DNA from 2 places in the Sedimentibacter sp. B4 genome. Region 2 is predicted to be linked to the other one. Evidence: riboswitches for the same ligand, from Rfam matches in the RefSeq annotation. Region 2 holds a riboswitch; the other holds the start of a gene.
What was found. A riboswitch is a leader RNA that binds a small molecule or an ion and turns the genes downstream of it on or off. The one in region 2 is predicted to bind molybdenum cofactor.
Positions count from the first base shown of each region.

Region 1 (9,522 bases), on a different contig from region 2:
GCAATGTTATGTCCTGCTCCAACTATTCCGTTAGCCCCCAGTATTCCCTTTGATGCGTCAGCTATGTGCATTGAACCGCCTTTACCTCTGCAATAACCATTTTCTTTTCCGAAAAGTTCAGCCATCATGAAGTTTAATTCTCCACCCTTGGCAATAATGTGGCCGTGGCCTCTGTGAGTGCTTGTAATGTAGTCATCTTTTCTTAAATTTGCGCAGGCTCCTGTAGCAACAGCTTCCTCACCAAGATAAAGGTGAACAAATCCCGGAATTTTTCCCTCAGCAAACTTATCCATTGCTCTTGTTTCAAATTTACGAATTTTTAACATGGTCAAATACATTTCTTTTAATTGCTCATTTGATATTTTCAAAATATTACCTCCCATCGTTATTTTATTCCTACTTTTACACAAGCTATGCAAGCTTCTATTGAATCATCTCTGTCACCAAATCTTGTAAAGTAAAGGCCGTCTGTTTTAAGCCCTCCCTTTACGGCATTGACAGTAATTTTCCCCACAGGAAAACATTTTTCAACTTCTTTTTTATTCACTTCTTCAGGTCTTGATACAGCCACCGTCACATCAATAAATACGTTTTCATCAATGTTGTCCTGAGAAAATCCTACCACTTCATTGAGTCCTATAAGGCAGCTTTTAGAAATGGCATCCTTTGAAGCCTTCACAGCAGCCTTTGTCACATCCTGTCCGTGAAAATCAATTCCCATGCCAAACTCAATTACAAACTTTTTCGTAATACCACCCCCTAGAAAAATTCATCACCGCTTTTATTGCCCAGGCCGGGATGAATGTCAAACCTTATTGCTCCCACAACCGATTTTCCTTTTACTGCTTCGCTTACCATAAAAGTTCCTTTGTTTCCGAAGCCTCCGCACAGTTCAATTGCTGAAACTCCTTCATCAGCAAGTTTCTTTGCTGTCTCCACAGCTTTTTCATAAGAGTTTACGCCCACTGTTGTTAAAATAACATCTCCAGTATCTATAACTGATTTATGAACTTCCGGATCTCCTTGTGGTGCTATAAATATGAACGCTCCTTTAAGAGGCATATATGTTCCTCCTTTCTTTTATTTGTCTATATATAAGCATAAATCGTGCCAAGTTTATAGTTTTATAAGCAAATAAATTTATAGGTGAAATTCAGGTATTCTACTCATTATCCAGAATTTTTTTATAATATTATCTGTTTGCTGTCTCACAAAAAATCTCAATTTGAGACATGAATCTCACCTTGAGATATGATTTTATTTTCAACAGCTTGATTTACAAAAAAACAAGCAGTCTCATTTTGAGACTGCTTCATATTTATAAGAGTTGTTCATGTCAATGGAATACATCTTTATTTTTCTGTATATAGTTGCCCTGCTAATATTCAAATCATTGGCAGCCATGATTATATTTCCCTTGTTTGCTGAAAGCGCCTTTAATATGCTTTCCTTTTCAATATCCTTGAGGTTATAGGTCTTTGCCTCTTTTTCATGTTCCTTGAAGTCATTTGATGCTTCAGTGCTTTTAGGGAATGTAACGCTGCTTATGAGAACTTTGTCAGACATGTAGTATGCTCTTTGAACAACATTTTTCAGTTCTCTTACATTTCCAGACCATTGGTGCTTCATGAGCATTTCCTCAAAATATGGGCTGAATTTTTTATGTATTCCATCATTTTCTTCATTGAGCCCATTCAAAAAATACCTTGCAAGCTCAATGATGTCGTCCTTCCTTTGCCTCAATGGTGGTATTTTTAAGTTGATTACATTGAGCCTGAAATACAAATCCTGTCTGAATGATCCTTTTGAAACTTCATCTATCAGGTTTCGGTTTGTTGCCGAAATTACTCTCACATCCAGGTCTCTTTCAAAAGAACCGCCTATTCTAACAATTTTATTGTTATCCAGGACCCTCAAAAGTTTTGGCTGTACTTCAAGAGGCACTTCTCCTATCTCATCGAGAAAAATCGTTCCGCCGCTGGCAAGTTCAAACTTGCCAGGCCTTCCTCCCTTTACTGCTCCCGTGAATGAGCCGCTTTCATATCCGAACAGCTCGCTTTCAAAAAGTTCTTTTGGAATGGCAGAGCAGTTGATTGCAATGAACGGACCGCTGCTTCTGTTGCTTTCGTTGTGAATTGACTGGGCATAAAGTTCCTTGCCCGTTCCGCTTTCCCCTTCAATTAATACAGAACAGTTTGTTTTGGAAATTTTTATGGCAGTGCTGATTAGCTCATTCATTCTCACATCTGTTGTAACGATGCTGTCAAATGTATAGTTTGCATAAAATCCTGCAAGCCTGCTTACTTCCTTCCTCACCTGCTTTGCTTCCTTCATGAGCATCACGGCTCCTGTAACTTCATTGCCAACAGTTATGGGAGAAATGTTCAATGAACATTCTATTTTTTTTGCTCCTATTGAAATTGTGTAATCGGAAAAACTCATTTTGTTTTTGGTTTCAAGAATATTGTGTTGTATGTCTATTCCTTTGAATACTTTGCCTATGTCAATCTTAAATATGTCTTCTTCCTCCATGCGGAAAAGATCCTTGATTTTGTTGTTTATTCGCATTATATTAAGTGAACTGTCAACTACCATTATACCATCGAGTATTGCGTCGAAAGTTGTGTCCATAAGATGGTATGATTCGGCAATCATAAGCTGTTTTTCAATGCAGTTTGCGCTTGAAACGGCAATGCCGTATGTATGTGTCTGCACATCCTTTGCACGGCCTGAAATGTCAAAGCATCCGATTACTTCCCCCTTGCTGTTGTGTATGGGAGCAGCAGAACAAGTCCACTGGTGATGATATTCGCAGTAATGTTCAGGACCCAGGACCTGTATGGGTTTGTCAGCAGCAAGGCATGTTCCTATGGCATTGGTGCCCACGCTTTTTTCATCCCACAGGGATCCCTTCACAAAATTTATGGTGTCATGAATGTCCTTTATATCGCTGTTGATAATCAGATCTATAATTATACCTTTTTCATCAGTAAGCACTACGCTGTAGCTTGTGGCCTTAACCATTTCATAAACGTTTTCCATGATGGGGCGGGTGAGCCTTATCATTTCTCTTTTGTTGTATATGCTTTTTTCAAGCACATGATCGTCAACCTTTGTTCCTTTTCCCGACTTATAATCAACGCCGAGCTTTTCGCACCTTTGCCATGATTCCAGGATATCGGTTTTTATATTTTCAAGAACGACACCCTCTTCCACATATGACTGCCATTTTTTCCTTAATTCACTGAACAATTTATCATCTCCTTTATTTTATTGGATGATTATGATTAGATGTATAATGATAACATATTTATCTTTTGTGTTCAATCGTTTTCATACTCTGAATTATGACAAGGCCATCAATATCTTATGCATATAAGAATTTTCAGGAGCTGAATCAAAGCATTATTGCTCCATATTTATAAGAGTGCTCCATTTTATACCGGAATTTTTTTCTTTTTGCATAACGCCTACTATCACATCATCATTTTTTTCATTTTTAAAGTAATGCTCCAAGGCAAGTTTCAATACATCTATAAACTTGCGGTTCATTACTTCTGCCTTTGGAATCCAGTGAAGGGTTCCTTCGTCATTTTGCAAAATAGCCCTTGTATTTGTTCTTCCGAAATACAGATAATTTATGACCGTTTCATCTCCTTCTCTTCTTAAAAGCATGTACTTAAGTTTTAAATTTTCCACATTGTCTTTTTTCAAACCTGTTTCCTCATAAATTTCCCTTAAGACTGCTGAATAAGGGTCATTTATTTCTTCCGGTTCAATATGTCCGCCCACCCCATACCAGAAACCTGGCATACGCTTGTTTGTTTCTGACCTTTCCATCAGCAAGACATCATCTTTGTTCATTAAAAAAGCTGTTGCAATATTTCTGAATTTCATTTTCCACCTCATTAATCAACCGGCACTTCAAGAATAGTGCCGTTTTCTATAAGAATTTGTTTAAGCATTTCTGTGTCCACATGCTGCACAGCAGTGTCTTTGTCAATTGCCATGGAAGCTGCAATTCCTGCGGCTTCACCCATTATCATGTATTGGGGCTCCATTCGCAGTGATGAATACGCAATGTGGCTAGCAGACACGCAAACCGTAACAATAAGATTATCTGCTTCAGAAATCTTAGGCATCATCACCCTGTATGGAATCTGATAGGGAGTAACAGGAATTTGCAGCTCTCCTTCGTTTTGAACATAGCCATCCAATGTTAGATATCTTTGGACGTTGTGAGAATCTATGTTGTACGAACCCATTCCTATAACATCATCCTTTAACTTTTCACGGCGAACATCTTTTTCCGTCATAACAAAATCGCCCACCATCCGCCTTGCTTCTCTTATGTAAAGCTGGTACGGCCAGTAATCATTGTCAACAAATTCATCCCCTGCATACCCCCACTTCTTAGCATCAACTCTAAGTTCTGCCGGTACAGCTTCATCATTTGCAGCAAAATACAACAGTCCTTGAATATACTCCCTGTGTTCTTTTTTTATTGTTTCTCTTTGCTGGTAATCAGCTTCAGGGTACAGGTAGCTTCCTCCTATGTAATCTGTGGAAAATGGTCCTGAATTATTAATGTCATACTTGTTGTTAGGCAATGGTCCGAAAAATATAATATCTGAAAATTTTATGCTTCTTCCTTCACTTTCCTTTAAGAAGTTAAGCCAGGCTGCAACGAGTAGATATCTTTCCCTTCTGTAGTTTTCAGGCTTTGAAAATGGAACTTGGTTGTTTGGATTGTTTGTTAGGCACAATCTGTAATTGTATGATTGCACCAACTCATCACCGCTCCCCGCTGGACCCGGAAGCCTGGTGGAAATTTCTTCATATAAAGTTTCATTTTTATCAAAAGCCTTTAGGTTATAATAAAAATTATTTCTCCCAAGAGGAGGAAGAACCCCTGCAAAACTTTCCAGGTAAACATCATTGCTTTCCCTGCCCACTGTGTATGATACACTTGATTTTGCCATGAGATCGCCTTCATAGGTGCTGTCGATGAAATTCTGAGCATAAAATAATAAACCATCCAGCATTTCAATGCTTATTAAGGAAGAGCCGTCTTTTTTCACGCCTCCTTTTTCCTTTAGAAGACTGTTAAAATAAACATGAATGTTTTCTTCTTGCAGCATTTTTTTGAAAATCAGTTCTGCAACATGTGGTTCGTAAAACCAGCTTATTTTTTTACTGTAATGCCTTCCTGCCAATTCAAAAAATTCTTTTGTCATTCCTCCTATTACTTTTATGTTTCCGTGATCCGTGTAGCTTAAGCCCCCGGAAACCATGCCGCCTAAGTGAGATGTCTGTTCTATGAGAGCAACATCCTTTCCTTCTCTTGAAGCAGAAACTGCTGCCATTATCCCCGAAGCTGTTCCTCCGTAAACAACAACATCATAAAAAAGAGGATACCTTACAAAGTCAACCTTCATTGGCTTCTGCCTAAGCTTTATGTTTGAAGACTTGTAATCCTCGTTGTCAACAGTGAACCGTACCTGGTCCGTCCCGAAAAATCTCCCAAAAGTATTTGTTATGCTCTGAAGAACCATTCCTTCATGCATGGCCTCAACATTCATGCCGCTGAGAAATTCCCTGCTTAAGTCAATGTGAAGTGTACTGTCCATACCCATGTCAAGCTTGTTAATGCGGCTGTTTTTTGGAAGCACCCTCACATTACCGATAACAACATCATAGTAGGCAGAAGTAAACACTTCCTCTGTTATATCATTTGTACTGAATTCTATATTTTCTGATACATTTCTTATTTTCATATCTTTTAGGTCAGGAAAATAAAAATTGATTTCTTCAGTCAGTTTGAAGTTCCTTTTAATTTCACTTAAGTAATAAGTCTTTTGAGTTATTTTTGCATTATCTTTAAAATCAGATAAAGCTTCCTCGCTTATAACAATAGATTTCACAAGCCCCACACCCTTGGCGTAATAATCAACAGTCTTTTTATTATCCCATACAGTCGTAACCTCTACTGCATTGTACATCTCGATTGGAGTAGAAACCATTGCAGTTGTTGAAGTAATTGTTCTGACGCCTCCTCCGTTTACAGACCAATGTCTTCCTTCTTCAAGTGGACCCATCATAAGAATTTCCATATTACCTGGATAGGTCATGAGATTTTTTCTGAAATAACTTTCTTCCTGTGATAATTTCAGCACGGCCTTATTGTCTAAAACCTGAATTACTGAAATATTCACTTCATCAGCATATTTTGTTCTTAACTGCATCATGTCTTCACTTGTATAATCTATGGTCATTTCATAAACTTCATCATTTTCTGCTGTAATGTAAGTATACTTTGTATCCTTCAAAACAGGAAAGTAATCAATGACCATGTCAATTTGAGTCTGTGGTTCCTGATCATCAGACTCCACAACCTCTCCCGTATCTTCTATTTGTTCCTTCAGATAAATTTCATATATGGAATATAAAAGAAAAGCAAAAGCTATAGTAATTGCAAAGATAACTACTCCTCGAACGATTTTTTTCATTAAATCACCCCTTTTGATGCCTTACTATATTTATACCTTGCATTTAAAATAATAAACCTTTAATGAAATTATTTTTTGATAATTGCGAAGTTATTAAAATTATTGTTTACATATTCACAAATAAATGTTACTATATTGTTAATTAAATATTTGTCTTTAATTTTACGAAATTGATTTTCCTAAAGCGCAAGCCATGGATGCAATTCGTTAGGGTATAGCTGGAAACGTCTATGCCTCCCGTTGGAAAGTAGAATTAATTGCAGGCGTAATTTTTGTACTATTAAATCTACAATTGCATCTTTCCCGGGAAAGATGTTTTTTTATGCCCGAATTTTTAAGACAACAGGAGGATGAAATGAATAGGGCAAAATTATCATTTATCAGTTTATCAGCAATACTTATCATGATGTTTGTTTTCACTTTTCCGGGTTTTGCAGAGGAAATAACTTCAGCTGAAAATACCCAGTTAAACTGGATGGACAAGGGTTGGGGAAAAATTCATGAAGGTGAAATATTTAATCCGGATTCGAACCTTACTCGAGGCGAACTTGTTGCTTTAATCAATTCATATTTTGATTTTAAAGAACAAAAGGAAATCAGCTTCAAGGATGTTAAACCTGAATCTTCATACTACAAAGAAATTTCAAAGGCATTCGGCGCAGGATATGTTCTTGGAAGAGATAATAACATGTTTGATCCTGAAAAACAAGTTACAAACGTTGAAGCTTACATAATGATTTCAAGAATCATGAATTTTGACACCACAAAGCAGCCTGAAAAAATGCTTCTTTTCAAAGATGCAGGGGAAGTTCCGTCCTGGGCTGAAAAAGAAATTGAAGCGTTTGTAAGTGAAGGATTTCTGGAAGGCAAAAATAAAATTAAACCATTTGAATATATGACAGGTTCTGATGCAGTGACTATGCTTGAAAAAACAAAAAACAGTCCTGAACCAGCTGTTGAAGCGCCTACAGCAACTGAGGAAAAAGGAAACGGAGTTGCTCCCTTGAACTTTTTGGGAGCTTCCTTCGTAACAATTGAAAACAATCAGTCAGTTGAAACAGGAACGTTTGAAGAAGGAAATCCAAGTGATGAGATTATTATCAAGCTTGTCTTTGACCGCGGTGTAGTTCGTGAATACTGGGAAAACAACCAGACACAAATAAGCCTTAAGGACAACAAGGGACAAATCATATCAAGTGAAGTTTTCCGCATTGAAAACTCAGATGCAGAAAAATCTTTCATATTCATAAAACCGACTGCAGCACTTAAGTCAGGAAAGACTGTCAACATAGTAATAGGTACTGATCTTAAAGCAAACAACGGAAATACTTTTGGAGAAGAAAAAACAATCAGTTTTACCGTTAAATAATTATTGGTAACAAAACATATTTTGTTATATTGAGGGCAGCCTTTTAGACAAAGATATCCTCCCCGGATAATTCACAAGGATGTTGTACGGAAGTCGCGTCTCCTTGCAACATGGTCTCGTCTGCCCTCAGATTAAAACTAATATGTTTTTTTATATTTTTTGCATTACATTTTGCGTACATTACAGGAGAAAATTATGAAAATAAAGTTATTACCTTTATTGATGGCAATGATTATGGCTTCCTGTGTAACTGCAGGTGCAGAAACCATAAATGCTGATGAAGGAAAGAAAGTTGAATTCTGTCTTGAGGATTCCATTCCGCAAAATTCAGCTGTGGATGTTGAGCCTGATTCAAACATAAAGCTTATATTCAATAAAAATGTTGTGAATTTAACTGTTAAGGAAAACAATTTAAAATGCATCATCCTTAAAGATGAACATGGACAAGTGGTTCCATCTGAACTTATTTTTCCAGATGACCAAGTAGAACCAGACAAAAAAAGAGAATTATATATTGATCCCGTTGATAACTTAAAAGAAAACACCACTTACACTGTGGAAATATCTCCTGACATGCTTGCTAAAAATGGAAGTAAACTTGGGGAAACAGTCTATGTTTCCTTTTCAACAATATCATCAGTTGCTCAGGAAGTTCCTGAAACAAAAAATACAGAGCAGCCTGTTAAAGCGACCGAAGAAGTTTCAACTACACCACAGCAAACTGAAGCAACAGAAGAAAGTACAGCAGAAGTAAAGGCTGAAGAATCTCCGGCGAAAGAAGATGCTGCATTGGAAGAATCCATCACGGAAGAAGTTTTAGAAGCAAATGCTCCGGAAGATGACAATCAATCTAGTGAGGAAAACTCATCAACGAAAGAAAATGAAGCTACTGAAGAACTAAAAAATTTCGGATTGATTTTTGCACTCATTGTCCTTATGCTTGCTGCTTCAGCATTTATTGTTTAACAAAAAAATCAAAAAGAGATAATCATGAAGAAAAACAAATTCATTTATATATTAATTTTCATGTCACCGTTTGTATTGATATTCCTGACTCTTTTTAACGGCAGGTATCCCATTCCACTAAAAGAAATACCGGGAATATTAGCCTACCCCTTTGCAGCATCTTCTTCCTTTAATGACACATACGCCACAATTATATGGAACATAAGGATGCCGAGAGCCTTGCTTTCTGCACTTGCAGGAGCTTCTCTTGCTGTAAGCGGAGCTGCTTTTCAGGGATTGTTTCACAACCCTCTTGTTAATTCAGGGATGCTCGGGGTGAGTTCAGGCTCAGGTTTTGGAGCAGCATTGGCAATATTACTTTTTGCACGGTCTTCTCCGTTTGTATACATATTTGCATTGATGTTCGGAGGAATTGCTGTATTTTTAAGTTATACCATCGGAAGAATTTACAACACAACTCCAACAATAATGCTTGTTTTGGGAGGAACTGTTGTTTCATCAATTTTTTCTGCCCTCATATCGCTGGTAAAATACATGGCAGACCCATTGAACGAACTTCCTGCCATCACGTTCTGGCTCATGGGAAGTTTTGCTTCAGCTAGTGCACAGGACATTTTGATTGGAGCTCCTCCGATGATTTTTGGAATAGCCGGACTCATACTCATGCGCTGGAGAATC
Region 1 is NZ_CANG01000908.1:15,176-24,697, reverse strand. Features, by position in the region: gene BN358_RS15045 (thiamine pyrophosphate-dependent dehydrogenase E1 component subunit alpha) at 1-371, opposite strand, end outside; gene BN358_RS15040 (Lin0512 family protein) at 386-733, opposite strand; gene BN358_RS15035 (DUF6506 family protein) at 760-1,062, opposite strand; gene BN358_RS15030 (sigma-54-dependent Fis family transcriptional regulator) at 1,297-3,252, opposite strand; gene BN358_RS15025 (NUDIX domain-containing protein) at 3,406-3,897, opposite strand; gene BN358_RS22475 (FAD-dependent oxidoreductase) at 3,909-6,509, opposite strand; molybdenum cofactor riboswitch at 6,660-6,776, shown strand; gene BN358_RS15015 (S-layer homology domain-containing protein) at 6,865-7,878, shown strand; gene BN358_RS15010 (Ig-like domain-containing protein) at 8,074-8,844, shown strand; gene BN358_RS15005 (iron ABC transporter permease) at 8,869-9,522, shown strand, end outside.
Region 1: linked by a shared signal. The riboswitch ahead of BN358_RS15015 (S-layer homology domain-containing protein) and the one ahead of BN358_RS02995 (substrate-binding domain-containing protein) in region 2 are both predicted to bind molybdenum cofactor.

Region 2 (9,522 bases):
GAATTGTATTGAATTTTGAACATGAAATGGTTGGCACGATATATGCTATATTAAGATAGGAGACATTATGGAAACTAAAAAAATAAAACTTACAGCTTCTGAAGACAGGCCGCATTTGACATATGAAGCATTAAGCGTTCTTCACAAATATGATGTTGGCTTAATTTGGATGGAAGTGTATGCTTATGTGGCATACATAAAACTCATGCCTGTAGAAGATGATGTATGGGAAAAAATTAAGAATGAGCTCAACATTTTAAAGGGATGGGACAGTCTAGAGGAAATTGAACTGTTTCCTTTCGAGGAAAAAAACACTGAGTTAAAAAAAGTTCTTGATGTAATACCACACGGAGTGACACTGCTGAGCAGGACAGGAGACATTAAGTATGTAAACGATTACGCTGCTGAAAAAATTTTTATGACAGCAGGCAAGGACATAACAGGAGTAAATATACGCAAGTACATGGATTATGACAAACTCATTTCTTTCTTTAATAAAAAGGGAAAGAACGTTATGGCAAAGGACACCATGGAAATAGGAACTCAGTTATATCAAGTTAATTTGCAGCCAATCATCAATGAAGAAAACGTTTTAAGCAGTTATCTTATCTCTTTTTATGAAATGGACAACACAAGTTTCAGCAGATATGACAATCCCATAACATTTGACGACATAGTTGCTGAAAGCAACAAGATGCTCCAAGTAATTAACCAAGGTAAACTTTATTCTAAATCTGACTCGCCGGTCTTAATAACCGGAGAAAGCGGTACAGGAAAAGAACTTTTTGCCAGAGCTATTCACAATGAAAGCAGAAGAAAATCAAAACCTTTTATTGCCATCAACTGTGCAGCCATACCAGATCAGCTTTTGGAAAGCGAGCTGTTTGGATATGAAGGAGGAACATTCACCGGAGGCAGAAAGGAAGGCAAGGCAGGAATATTTGAAATTGCCGGTGGAGGAACAGTATTCCTCGATGAAATAGGCGACATGGCACCGCACCTTCAGGCAAAGCTTTTACGGGTTCTCCAGGAAAAAAAGGTACGAAGGGTTGGAGGAGCAAACGAAGTTAATTTTGACGTAAGGCTGATTTCAGCAACAAATCAAAATATCGATCACATGGTTAAGAACAAGGAATTCAGGCTTGATCTCTTGTTCAGGATAAATATTTTCAACATAAATATTCCTCCTCTCAGGGAAAGAAAAGAAGATTTGCCCATTTTATTTGAGCATTTTGCAGGAATCCATTCAAGAAGGTACCATAAATACATAAAAGGAATTGAGCAGAATGCCATGAGGAAGCTTTTAAATTACAATTGGCCCGGAAATGTAAGAGAATTTCAAAATGTTCTTGAAAGAGCTGCTGCACTTTCAACTTCAGAAGAAATTACTTCAAAGGACATAATGCTGAACTATGACATTGTTCCGGAAGAAGAAACATCAGGTACATCTCTTAAGGACTGCATTGAAAGTCTTGAAAAAAGAAAAAATAACTGAAAGTCTTAAAATGAACAAAAGCATCAGAGAAGCAGCTAAAAACCTTGAAGTAACACATACGTTATTAATCAACAGGATGAAGAAATACAATATCGATAGAAATAATTTATAAATTAGGAGGATTCAAATGAATAAGGAAAAGTTAAGCAAGATGAAATTTTCTACAAGAGCTGTGCATGCAGGCTACAGGAAAAATGAATACGGAGCATTGGCTACACCTATTTATCAGACATCAACCTTTATATTTGACTCAGCAGAGCAGGGAGGAAGAAGATTTGCTTTGGAAGAAGACGGATATATTTATACTCGTCTTGGCAATCCAACAAGCTCACAGGTTGAAGACAAACTGGCAAGTCTTGAAAATGCAGAGGCTGCTGTTGCCATGGGTTCAGGCATGGGAGCCATAACTTCTGTAATCTGGGCTATAGTAAAGGGCGGAGATCACATAGTAGCAGCTAAGACACTGTACGGCTGCACATTTGCATTTTTAAATCACGGTCTTCCTAAATTTGGAATTGAAGTAACATTTGTAGATACTTCTGATCCTGAAAATGTAAGAAAAGCAATGAAAGAAAACACAAAGGTGGTATATCTGGAAAGTCCTGCAAATCCAAACATGCTCATATCAGACATAGAGGAAATTTCAAAAATTGCTCATGAAAAAGAAGGCTGCATGGTTGTTGTTGACAACACATACTGCACACCATACATTCAAAGACCTATTGATCTAGGTGCAGATGTTGTTGTTCATTCTGCAACAAAATATTTAAACGGACACGGAGATGTAATAGCAGGCTTTGCTGCAGGAACTCAGGAATTCATAAACCAGGTTAGATTTGTTGGAATAAAGGATATGACAGGTTCAGTAATAAGCCCATTTGATTCATACCTTATAAATAGAGGAATGAAGACTCTTGAAATCAGAATGGAAAAACACTGCCAGAACGCACAGAAGGTTGCAGAGTTTCTTGAAGATCATCCTGCTGTTGTATCAATTGCTTATCCTGGACTTAAAAGCTTCCCTCAGTATGAACTTGCAAAAAAACAAATGTCACTGCCGGGAGCAATGATTGCATTTGAAGTAAAGGGAGGGCTTGAAGCCGGAAGAATACTGATGAATTCAGTTGAACTTTGTTCGCTTGCTGTAAGCCTTGGAGATACTGAAACATTAATACAGCATCCTGCTTCCATGACACATTCTCCATACACTCCTGAAGAAAGAGCTGCATCCGGAATTTCTGAAGGTCTAGTCAGACTTTCTGTAGGGCTTGAAGATGCAGGGGATATAATTGATGATTTAAAACAGGCTCTTGACAAATTACTGTAAAAAAATTTTTAAACAAATGAATTTTTATTAAGCATTAAAAATAGGCTCACGAGTGGCTTTCAGCTGCCGGAGCCTTTTTGTCATGTTAATAAATCGTCATTTTGATGAATAAGCAACTTAATATAAGTTGACATTTGGCGTATTTCTAGCTAAAATTATATGTGAGTTATCTCCGAGTTTACGGATCTAAAGCTTTTGCCATGAGCCGCAAACCGACAGGGTTTATTTGGAAACGAATGAGCCTCCCATTGGAAAGGAGAATGCCAATGCATTTCTCTTTTCGTATACTATTATATGAAAGGGGTTTTTTTATTTATGAAAAAAACTAAAGCAAAAAACATTTTAGCACTTTTACTTTCATTGATGCTTATATTTTCAATGACAGCATGTGCTAAGACAGAACAACCTAAGACGGAAGAACCGGCAAAGGAAACACCTGCAGAAGAGCCAGCTGAACCTAGAGAATTCATATTGGCTACTACTACAAGCACACAGGATTCAGGACTTTTAGATTATCTGCTGCCAATTTTTAAAGAAAAAACAGGCATAACAGTAAATGTTGTGGCTAAGGGAACAGGTGCTGCTCTGGAGCTTGCCAAAAATGGCGATGCAGATGGAGTACTGGTACATGCCAAAGCACAAGAAGAAGCATTCATTGCTGAAGGTTTTGCTAAAGAAAGATTTGATGTGATGTACAATGACTTCATCATTGTAGGACCAGAATCTGATCCTGCAGGACTTATTGCAAATGCTCCGAATGATCCTATCAAGGCTTTCCAGTTACTGGCTGATACTAAATCAACATTTATTTCCAGAGGAGACGAATCAGGAACTCACACAAAGGAAAAAGGTTACTGGAAAGAACTTAACATCACTCCTGAAGGAGAATGGTATGTTTCTGCCGGAACAGGAATGGGAGCAGTGCTTCAGATGGCTGATGAAAAGCAGGGCTACACTCTTACAGACAGGGCAACTTATCTTTCTATGAAGGACGAACTTGGTCTTGTTATAGTAACAGAAAAGAACGACAAAATGTACAACCAATATGGTGTTATGATGGTAAATCCTGAAAAATATCCTATAAAAGAGGCAGAAGTTCAGGAATTCATAGACTTCTTGCTTTCTGACGAAGGACAGGAACTCATAGCAGGATTCGGCAAGGAAGAATTTGGTGAATCATTGTTTGTACCAAATGCAAAATAACAAAAGGTGAAATAATGTTTGAATTTATGAGAGAATTTTTAACTACATACAATGACATACTGCCTGTAATAGCACTTTCTTTGAAAGTGTCCCTGACTTCAGCCTTCATTGCTTCTGCTCTTGGACTGACCTCAGGCATAGCGGCAGCCCTTCATGAATTCAAATTGAAAAAAACAATCATGAGGGTGGCAAATACCCTCATGAGTCTGCCTCCGGTACTGATAGGTCTTCTTGTTTACATGATGCTGTCAAGAAAAGGTCCTCTTGGAAGCCTTGGGCTGTTGTTTTCACCGTCAGCCATGATTGTTTCGCAGTCACTGCTTGTGTTTCCCATAATATTCGGACTCACGGTATCATCAATTCAGGAAGAAGCAAAGAATATTGAGCTAACATGTTTATCGCTGGGTGCTGACAAAAAAAGCACATTGATTACAATAATCAGCGAATGCAGGTTTAAGCTCTTTTCTGTTATTACTGCAGGCTTCGGAAGAGCCATATCCGAGGTTGGAGCCGTAATGATGGTTGGAGGAAACATCAAGGACAAAACAAGGGTTATGACAACATACATTGCCCTTGAAACAGGCAAGGGAAATTTTGAAGAAGCGGTTATGATTGGTTTTGTGCTTCTTTTAATATCATTTTTGGTTAACTCAATTTTATACAGGATGCAGAGGAGGGAATAATCGTGCATATAAAGATTGAAAATGCAGTTAAAGATTATGGTTTAAGCCGTGTCCTGGACATTGAAAACATTGAGTTCAAAAAAGGAATATATGTAATTTTAGGCTCAAACGGCAGCGGAAAAAGCACCCTCATAAGCTGCGTGGCAGGATTAAATGAATTAAGCCATGGGAACATTTTTTATGACGGAAAAAAATTTGATTCAGCAATTAGAAATTCCATATGCATACAGATTCAAAACCCTTATCTTTTCAGCAAATCTTCCCATGAGAACATTGTAAGCGGACTAAAGTTCAGAAAAACTAGCAGGGAAGAAATTGAAAAAAGATTTAATAAATATAAAAATTATTTTGAAATCGAAGATCTGCTTAACAAGAAGTCATGGTGGCTGTCCGGCGGAGAAAGAGCAAAAATTGCACTTTTAAGGACAGCAGTGCTGGAAACTGAAATAACACTGCTTGATGAACCAACAGCAGCCATGGATATTGAAAGTTCCATGAGAGCTGAAAATCTCATCAAGGATATGGCAAGAGACAACAGGACGGTAATATTGGTCACACACGACGTATATCAGGCAAAAAGAATTGCTAATCATGTCATATTTATGGATAAGGGCAGAATAATAGAAATGGGAAGCAGGGAAGAAGTGCTTAACAATCCTGCAAACAAACTTGTAAAACAAATTTTAAACATATGATCACGGAGGGTATCATGATAAGAACAGGTATTTTAACAATAAGCGACAAAGGCTCAAAAGGTGAAAGAATTGACGGAACAGGACCTGCAATAAGAGAAAAAATTGAAAATGATCAATATAAAGTTGAATATTACAAGGTAATACCCGATGAAATAGATATAATTGCAAAAGAACTTATTTACATGTGTGATGAACTGAATCTTGACTTGGTTCTCACAAACGGAGGAACTGGTTTTTCAAAAAGAGACGTTACTCCTGAAGCAACATTGATGGTTATAAAAAAGCATACTCCTGGCATATGCGAAGCCATGAGACAAATGTCTCTTTCTATAACACCAAAAGCAATGCTTTCAAGGGCAATAGCAGGAATAAGAGACAACACGCTCATAATAAATCTTCCCGGAAGTCCCAGGGGAGCAGTTGAAAATCTGGAATTTGTTCTTCCGGCCCTTCCTCACGGAATTGAAATATTAAACGGCACCGGGGGAGAATGCGCAAGATAGGAGGCAGCTATGGATTTGTTCAATGTTTTGACAATTAAAGATACAAGAGAGTTAATAGATGAAAATTTCAGCCTGGAACTTGAAGGAGAAATGGTTAATCTTCATGAGGCAGCAGGAAGAATATTAAAAAATGATGTAATAGCTCCTGAAAATGTGCCGGATTTCAGACGATCAACCGTAGATGGTTATGCTGTTTTTTCAAGAGATGTGTATGGAGCAAGCGAATCAATGCAGTCCATGCTAGACCTTAAAGGCGAAGTGCTTATGGGTCATGAGGCTCAGGGCAAAATAAGCATTCCCGGACAATGCTACTATGTACCTACAGGCGGAATGCTACCTGAAGGGGCAGATTCCGTCATTATGATAGAATACACGGAAAAGCTTGATGAAACAACAATTCTTGCATCCAAATCAGCTTCTTCGGGAGAAAATACAGTCGATATTGGAGAAGACATAAAAAAAGGCGAAGCAGTTATAAAAAGCGGAACAAAAATTCGCCCCTACGAGGTGGGAGTTTTATCAAGCCTTGGAATAACAAGCGTTGAAGTGATGAAAAGACCAAGGGTTGGAATTATTTCAACGGGTGACGAGGTTGTAAATCCTGAAGAAAAAATCAATCCAGGACAAATAAGGGACATAAACACATATCTTTTGTATTCGCTTCTTGAAGAAAGCGGCTGTACACCCATAAAATACGGACTAATAAGGGATGACTATGATCTCTTAAAAAGTACTGTTGAAAAAGCAGTATCAGAGTGTGACATTGTGCTCATGTCCGGTGGAAGTTCCGTAGGTAAAAAGGATAATACCGTAAATGTAATAAATGACCTTGGAGATGAGGGAGTACTGGTTCACGGAATTTCCGTGAAACCCGGAAAGCCTACAATAATAGGTAAATCTAAAGGTAAAATAATTTTCGGCCTTCCTGGACATCCTCTGGCATGTGCTGTGATTTTTCAGGTGATGGTCAAATATTACATTGAAAAAATTACAAAGCATAATGACAAGGTATATCCGGTATCATGTAAGTTTAAAATCAATTATCACAAGGCAAAAGGCAGAGAAGAATATCTTCCTGTAGACATAGAAGAAAATGAACAAGGGCTTACAGCTGCTCCGGTGTTTGGAAAGTCCGGGCTTATAACTGGTTTTTCAAAAGCGTGGGGATATATAAGAATCGAAAGAAACGAAGAAGGATTAAAAGAAGGCCAGTCAGTTGCTGTGTACAAGTTTTAGGAGGAATTATGCAAAAGGTATATTTGTCAAATTATGAGCTGGAAGAAGCTCTTAACATTTATTTTAACAAAATAGGAAATCTGAACGCCGAAACTGAAATGGTAAAAACGTGGGATGCAAACGGCAGAGTCACAGTAAACGCTGTTTTTGCGAAGATTTCTTCTCCTCACTACAATTCATCGGCAATGGATGGTATAGCTGCAAAAAGTGAAAGAACAGTACTGGCTTCCGACAGAAACCATGTTGTCCTTACAGAAGGCGAAGATTACATTGTTGTTGATACGGGAGATCCCATTCCCAGAGAATTTGACTGCGTGATAATGGTTGAAGACTTAATCAGCGCCGGAGAAAACAAATTTGAAATTTACCAGAGCGCTGTTCCATGGCAGAACATCAGGCCTCTTGGAGAAGACATAGTGGAAAATCAGCTTATTGTTCCTTCAAAACACAAAATAAGACCCGTTGACATAGGTGCCCTTATTGCCGGAGGAATCAATGAAGTTGAAGTGTTCAAAAGACCAAGGGTTGGAATAATACCAACAGGAACTGAGATTGTTGAGCCTGGAACAGAGCTAAAGGTTGGAGACATAATAGATTTCAACTCAAGAACATTTTCTGCCCAGGTAAGCGACTGGGGAGGAATTCCAAAACGTTACGACATTGTTATTGATGATTACGAGAAAATCAAATTGGCAGTTATAAAAGCAAATCAGGAAAATGACATTGTATTAATAAATGCAGGTTCATCTGCAGGAAGAGAAGATTTCACTTCATCTGTCATAAGTGAATTGGGAGATCTTGTAATCCATGGAGTAGCCATAAAACCGGGAAAACCGGTGATGCTTGGTGTAATTCACAACAAGCCTATAATTGGAATACCGGGTTATCCTGTTTCAGCTTACTTTGTAATGGAAGAAATTGCAAAAAAATTAATTTTAAAATATCAGGGCCTTGAAGCTGTAGAGTTAAAGAAAATAGATGCAAGACTGACAAGAAGATGTATGTCATCCTTGAAATATCTTGAATTTGTGAGAGTGAAGCTTGGGTACGTGGGAGGAAGTTATGTGGCCACTCCTTTAACAAGGGGAGCCGGAGCAACTATGTCTTTGGTAAACGCCGACGGTGTTCTTGAAATAGACCAGGACGTGGAAGGAATTGAAGCCGGAACAGCTGTACAGGTTAAACTTCTTAACAATGAAGAAAATATCAAAAACACACTCATTAGTATAGGAAGCCACGACCCTATAATTGATATAGCCTCTGACATACTTCACAGAAGAAACAAAAAATATTTTCTGTCATCTACAAATGTGGGAAGCACAGGCGGTCTTATGGCTTTAAAAACCGGAGAAACACATATTGCACCAACACATCTTTTAGACATGGAAACCGGTGAATACAATTTGTCGTACTTGAAAAAATATCTTCCCGGAAAAGACATATGTCTTGTAAAATGTGTAAACAGAATTCAAGGTTTTATGGTTAAAAAGGGTAATCCGAAAAATATAAACACATTTGAAGATTTAACAAAACAAGATGTTAAATTTGTAAACAGGCAGAGAGGTTCAGGAACAAGGTTGCTTCTGGATTACAATTTAAACAAGCTTGGAATTGATCCTAAAAACATAAACGGATATTTCAGGGAAGAATTCAATCACCTGGCCGTTGCTGCTGCTGTTGAAGCAGGCGATGCAGATGCAGGTCTTGGGGTTTATTCGGCAGCAACAATGATGGGGCTTGACTTCATACCTGTGTGCAACGAAGAATACGACCTGGCCATACCGGAAGAATACATGGATACTGAAATTATAAAAGAATTCATAGAAACAATAAAATCACATGAATTCAAGTCAAAACTGGATGAACTGGGAGGATACGACTACTCAGACACAGGCAGGATAATCTATCAGAGGAGCTGATCATATGCTTGATAAAAAAGGCAGAACAATTGATTATTTAAGAGTTTCATTGACCGACAGGTGCAATTTGCGATGCATTTACTGCATGCCGGAAGAAGGTGTTGACAAGAAATGTCACCAGGACATAATGCGTTTTGAGCAAATTGAAAAAATAATTACAGCATGTGCAGCAATAGGCATAAAAAAAGTGAGATTTACCGGAGGAGAGCCCCTCATATTAAAGGGTATCGATAAACTCATAGCCCATACAGCATCCATGCCTTCAATAAAAGATATTTCTCTTACAACAAACGGAATGCTACTTTCAGATATGGCAGAAGATTTGAAAAAAGCAGGACTGAAAAGGGTTAACATAAGTCTTGATACTTTAAATGCTGATAAATTCAGGGAAGTAACAAGACTTGGAGACATAAGCAAAGTCATGTCTGCCATAGAGAAGTGTATGAGCCTGGACATGGTTC
Region 2 is NZ_CANG01000014.1:75,880-85,401, reverse strand. Features, by position in the region: gene BN358_RS03005 (sigma-54-dependent Fis family transcriptional regulator) at 68-1,495, shown strand; gene BN358_RS28555 (hypothetical protein) at 1,413-1,607, shown strand; gene megL (methionine gamma-lyase) at 1,623-2,822, shown strand; molybdenum cofactor riboswitch at 2,981-3,097, shown strand; gene BN358_RS02995 (substrate-binding domain-containing protein) at 3,138-4,025, shown strand; gene BN358_RS02990 (ABC transporter permease) at 4,040-4,708, shown strand; gene BN358_RS02985 (ATP-binding cassette domain-containing protein) at 4,711-5,403, shown strand; gene BN358_RS02980 (molybdenum cofactor biosynthesis protein B) at 5,418-5,906, shown strand; gene glp (gephyrin-like molybdotransferase Glp) at 5,916-7,142, shown strand; gene BN358_RS02970 (molybdopterin biosynthesis protein) at 7,148-9,061, shown strand; gene moaA (GTP 3',8-cyclase MoaA) at 9,066-9,522, shown strand, end outside.